Linked DNA regions of Gimesia maris. Each later gene encodes a partner of the first gene's protein in a complex. Links are inferred from orthologs where the notes say so. Each region holds a gene or a part of one and is shown in the gene's direction. Other genes may lie near its edges.

Region 1 (2,817 bases):
CACGGATGGACGCTGACATCGAAGTTCTCACCCCCGACTTTCGCGGCGATCGCAAAGCTATCCAGCGCGTGATAGAAGCTCACCCGGATGTCTTCAACCACAATACGGAAACGGTGCCTCGCCTTTATCACCGCGTGCGACGTAACGCCGTTTATCAACGAACACTGGACCTGCTGCTTCAGGTCAAGGAAACAGATCCGACAATTGTTACCAAAAGTGGAATCATGCTCGGACTGGGCGAAACCCGGGAAGAAGTGCTGGAAGTCTGCGCGGATCTGCGGGCCGTCGGATGTGACATGATTACCATCGGCCAGTACCTGCAGCCGACACCTCAGAATCTGCCTGTAGAACGCTTCCTGCCACCTGAAGAATTTGACGAAGTCGGAGACCAGGTCCGGGCCATGGGCTTCAAACTGGTCGCCAGCGGTCCTTTTGTACGTTCCAGTTATAATGCCGGCGAGATGGCATCTGTCCTGGGAAAAGATTCCTGAATGGCGACACCGATCCTTGTTCCTCCGGTCTACAGTTCTCCTCAGCCGCTCAAAGTCAGTCTGTGGCTGACACATGCAGGGGAATCTGTCGCCACCGGTGATCGAGTGGTCGAACTGCTGATTCCCGGCGTTACCTTTGACGTCGAAGCCCCCTGTGCCGGCACGATTATTTCTTGTGAATGTCAGCCCGGAATGGAAGTCACAACGGGTATGATCCTGGGCTGGATTGAGCCACTGGATTCTGAAACCGAATCGGACTGGAACACGGAAGACTGATTTCTGAAAAGAGATGTGGATGAGCACGACAACCGACTCCATTCGAGGCCACCACCCCATTCTGGAAATGCTGGATCGTGCGCTGTCACGCAGCCGCCTGCCTCATGCGCTCCTGTTCTCAGGCGCAGCTGGTATCGGTAAGAAGCGGGTCGCACTACATCTGGCCCAATGCCTGTTTTGTCTTCAAACTCCCGCGGACGAGTTAAGCTGCTGTCGGACCTGCGACTCCTGCAAACAGATGGCAGCGGGAACACACCCCGATCTGATTTCGATAGAATGCCCCCCCGACAAAAACATTCTGCCTCTCAGCCTGATCATTGGCGATGATGATCATCGAGGTCGGGAAGGCGTCTGTTATGAAATGTCGCTGCGTCCCATGGTGGGTGACCGCCGGATTGCCATCATTGACGATGCGGACAAAATGAATGCTGAAAGTGCCAATGCACTGCTGAAGACACTGGAAGAACCCTCTGCGAACTATTTAATGATTCTGATTGCGAGTGAACTGGATGCCATTCTGCCTACGATCCGTTCCCGCTGTCAGCTGATCCGATTCAACCGGTTGACCCAGGAAGACGTTGCCGCTCTGTTAATAGATCAGCAACTCGTAGAGTCCGAGGACCAGGCAATAGAGATCGCGCGTCTGTCTGCAGGTTCCCTGAATATTGCGAGGCAGCTTCTGGATGAAAATCTTCAGTCTCTGCGGGGCAATATCACCAGACTGCTCAGTCGACATCCGTTTCAACCGCAGGCATTTTCCGAATCCGTGATTCAGGCTATCGATGACGTGGGAGGCAATACAGCCGCACAGAGAAAAACAGCATTGTGGGTCATCAAATTCTGTGCCGATTTCTACCATCAGTCTTTACAGTGCGCCGCCGCTTACCAGGCTGCTCCAACTGCCGGTAATGTGGAATCATTTGTTGCCGGTTTGCCTGGTGAAACGGAAGACCGGATTGAAACGATTGGAAATCTGTTGAGCCGGATGCTGCAGACAGAGGAGCAGATCAATCAGAATGTAACGCTGCCTTTATGCATCGAGAGCTTAAGCCAGGATCTGCGGGAAATCCAGACGAAATAAGCTCCGTCTGCAAGCTCGATTCGGGAAACAGTGTACGGTTTTCAAATAAATGTGTTTTCCTGCGTTTAATTAGAGATTGCCAGATCGAGTCCGGCTATAATAAACTGATCTGAGCAGTCATGCTGATTCCTATGCTGTTGCTGACTTATTCTGCACAATGGCTGCTGCATCCAATCTCAACTCGATGAAATCATAATCTATGAATATTGAAGCTTCCGGATATATCGTACGCTACGGTTCCACCCGACTCATTGGAGAATTTACCAGCAAAGGTCTGCCCGAACTACCACGTAATGCGGCTGTAATCATCAAAAGCGACCGGGGGCATGAATGGGGAGAAGTCCTGTCGCCTGCAACAGAACGCGTTAAATCATTTATGAAGGACGCTTCGGTAGCCGGACGAATTATCCGCCTGGTGACCGATGATGACTATCGCCAGCGGGACCAGAACCGCCATGAAGAACGCAATGAATTTCTGGGATGCCAGGAACTGGTAAACGAACACAAACTGCAAATGCAGCTGGTTGACGTCGAGCACCTGTTCGGTGGTGAGCGGGTCGTCTTCTACTATCTGGCAGAAAAACGCGTTGACTTTCGCGAGCTGGTGAAAGCGCTGGCAAGAAAATATCGTTCACGAATCGAAATGCGCCAGATTGGAGTGCGCGATGAAGCGAAGCTGCTGGCGGATTATGGTGATTGCGGGAAAACGGTCTGCTGCGGAACCCATCTGACGGAAATGCCTCCCGTCTCCATGAAGATGGCAAAACTGCAGAAAACGTCACTGGATCCCAATAAGCTCTCAGGGCGATGTGGACGCCTGAAATGTTGCCTGCGTTATGAATACGAAACCTATAAAAGCTATAAGAAGGAACTGCCTCCTGTCGGCTCGACGATTATTACCAGCAAGGGAGAAGCGAAAGTCACGAACCAGGAAATCCTTTCCGAGTGTGTACAAGTCATCTACCCTGA
Region 2 (3,000 bases), 2.0 Mb from region 1 along the record:
TGTCAGGAGTTCGCGGCAGGAGAGTTCGCCGGCTTTAAGCGCCTGTTGTGCGTCGGCAATGGTTCGGGGAGGTGTCTGGTACAGATTCATAATTCGTTTCTGATGCGTAGGAGTGGATTATCGCAGTATTTTAAGATTTTCGGCGATTCAGTGCGGGAAATCAAATGGCAGTGGGTTGACGATCGGGAATTTAGCTCCATAATGCATGGTTCAGGCGTTGAATCGCTATCAATCAGGGGGCGAAAAGCTGTCTCCGAGTATGGTGGGGTAGTCATTGACCGGGTCAGATCTTAACCGAAGCAGCCCACATTGGTTTATTCCAGGTGTACGAGGAGGCAGCTTTTCGCCCCTTTTTATTAGACTGTATCCAGTTTATCCGTAGCGTCTCCAGGGGCATTTGGACCGAGTATGTTAGATTACGAACGCTATGATTCAATGTGATATACTCTGGCAGCTCCTCATTCACGTTATGATCGCAAATTGATTACCACCTCTCACTGGATAAACGGATCAGAGTCACTTATTGTAAGTGACTGAGCAGCAGGTTGCTCTTCGTTTCCCCGTTTCTTTGTCTCTTTCTGATTTCGATGTCTGATAACAGGTATGTCCAGTAAATCGATGCAGTATACAGTGTTGGCCCGTCGCTTCCGGCCTCAGAATTTCTCGGAAGTCGTAGGACAGGGAATGGTTGCCCAGGCGCTGCAGAATGCCATTCGTGGTGACCGCGTGGCACACGCCTATTTGTTTACCGGCGCGCGGGGTGTGGGTAAAACTTCGATGGCCCGCATTCTGGCGAAAGCGTTGAATTGCCCTCATACACAGGATGGGATTCCGTGTGGCGAGTGTGAGGTCTGTCAGAATATTGCTGTCGGCAGTGATGTGGATGTATTGGAAATCGATGGTGCTTCCAATCGTGGGATTGATGATATCCGTTCGTTGCGGGCGAATGTGAATGTGCGTTCGATGCGATCAAAATATAAGATCTATATCATCGACGAAGTTCACATGTTGACCAAGGAAGCGTTCAATGCCTTGCTGAAAACGCTGGAAGAACCGCCTCCGAATGTGAAGTTCATCTTCTGTACGACCGAGCCGAACAAGCTGCCTGATACGATTCTTTCCCGTTGTCAGCGTTTCGATTTCGGGTACATCGAAGAAAACAGCATCTGTGATCGTCTCAAGCAGATTGCCGAAGCCGAACAGGTCAGTGTGGCTGATGACGCCATTCAACTCGTCGCCCGCCGCGCGGGTGGATCGATGCGGGACAGCCAGTCTATTTTTGATCAACTGCTGTCTTTCGGCGAATCGCATCTGACGGCAGAAAGTGTGCACCGAATTCTGGGGACGGCCAGTGATGAACGGCTGATTGAACTTATCGACGCTTTGATTGAACAAAAGCGGGATGTGGCACTGACGCACTTTGATGCCGCTTTGAATGCCGGTGTGCAGTTGAACGAGTTTGTCGATCAGCTGCTGAATTATCTGCGTGATTTATCTGTCGTGGCAACAGGAGCGTCGCAGGTCACCCTGCTCTCGATCTCGGAGATGAATCGAGCCAGTCTGCAGCGTCAGGCGGAAGCCTGGGGAATTCAAACCTGTCTGGCCGCGTTTCAGATTCTGAATGAAGCCCGGAATCGGATGTTTCGTGCCAGTCACGGTCGCGCACTGGTGGAACTGGCATTGATACGGATGTCACTCCTCGAAGATCTGGACCTGTTGAGCCGTTTTCTGTCATCCGGAGGTCAGATACCTGCTGCCCCGGCAGCGGTGCGGCAAGCTTCCCCTTCTCTCTCTGCAGCTGCGGTTTCCCAACCCGTTTCTGAGCCCCCCACTCCCCCTCAAGAGAGTACTGAGCCCTCGTCCGATCAAAAAAAAATTGAAAAAAAAAATGAAATTGAATCGCCTGTAGCGTCAGAATCGATTGAAAGTTCCCCCCCTGCCGCAGAAACAGTTCCTTTTCGACCCGGAATGGAAAGTTTATTGTTGTCGCAACTTATTGAAAACACTGAGGATTTGTTAAAAGATTCCCTGAAAGGTGTGACGTCAATAGCAATTTCTGGGCCGAAACAGCTGGATTTACAATTCTCTAAGAGCTATAATTTCTCAAAGCAATACTGCGAACGGCCTGAAATGCTGGCCCGACTCGAAAATTCGCTGGAAAAGGTGACAGGTGAACGGATTAAAATTCGTTTGATTGTGCTGGAACCAGCGTCTGAAAACGAGAATGCAGATGACAAACAAAGCAGACCATCGATGGCTCAACAGCGAGCAGAACAGCGTGAACTGGCCCCTGCCACGGATCATTTTCTGCAGGAAGCCCTTTCCGTGTTTAACGCGCAAAGTGTGAGAGTCGATGTTTTAAAAGTCCAGGCAGAAGAGAAAAAAGAGGATTCGTGACCATGTTCAAAGGACTGGGAAATATCGCCGGCATGATGAAGCAGTTTTCAGAAATGCAGGGCAAAATGACGGAGATGCAGGAAAAACTGGGCAAGCTTCGCTTTGAAGGCTCTGCCGGTGGCGGAATGGTCAACGTGGAAGCAAATGGCCAGCAGAAGGTTCTGGGAGTCAAGATTGACCAGACTCTGCTGGAGAGCGGTGACCGGGAAATGCTGGAAGACCTGATCACAGCGGCGACCAACCAGGCATTAGATAAAGCGCGCGAGGGAGCTGCAGAAGAAATGTCTCAAATCACGGGAGGTATGAATATTCCCGGGCTGGATGAAGCACTTTCGAAATTCAATCCTAATTCCTGAACTGGTACGCGTGCCCTACCCGTTCAGTTCCATTTTCTTTACGGACAGCATTCCGTCTGTTTCAAGTTTTTGAAGAGTCTTTTTATGTCGCTACGTGGAAGAGAGAGTCAGTCTCATCCTTATGGTTCCAGTGTGGGGCAACTGATTGATCAGTTTGCGACCCTGCCCGGAATCGGTCGTAAATCGGCTGAGCGGCTTGCGCATTACATCCTGTCGATTCCTGAACCGGAAGCCCGCCAGCTGGCAG

What was found. The genes of interacting proteins can lie anywhere in the genome.
Region 2: the proteins of holB (region 1) and dnaX are in contact, whole or in part, in a cryo-EM structure (PDB 8GIZ), measured with the Escherichia coli proteins. The link is inferred for Gimesia maris from one-to-one orthologs.

The regions. Positions count from the first base shown.
Region 1 is NZ_CP042910.1:5,616,226-5,619,042, forward strand. It holds holB (DNA polymerase III subunit delta'), read left to right. Parts: upstream 1-786; coding sequence 787-1,848; downstream 1,849-2,817. Other genes in the region: lipA (lipoyl synthase), read left to right, coding at 1-491; GmarT_RS20860 (lipoyl domain-containing protein), read left to right, coding at 492-767; GmarT_RS20870 (PSP1 domain-containing protein), read left to right, coding at 2,048-2,817. UniProt on the Escherichia coli protein: Part of the beta sliding clamp loading complex, which hydrolyzes ATP to load the beta clamp onto primed DNA to form the DNA replication pre-initiation complex.
Region 2 is NZ_CP042910.1:3,576,912-3,579,911, forward strand. It holds dnaX (DNA polymerase III subunit gamma/tau), read left to right. Parts: upstream 1-603; coding sequence 604-2,397; downstream 2,398-3,000. Other genes in the region: GmarT_RS13225 (amidase), read right to left, coding at 1-90; GmarT_RS13235 (YbaB/EbfC family nucleoid-associated protein), read left to right, coding at 2,400-2,753; recR (recombination mediator RecR), read left to right, coding at 2,838-3,000. UniProt on the Escherichia coli protein: Part of the beta sliding clamp loading complex, which hydrolyzes ATP to load the beta clamp onto primed DNA to form the DNA replication pre-initiation complex.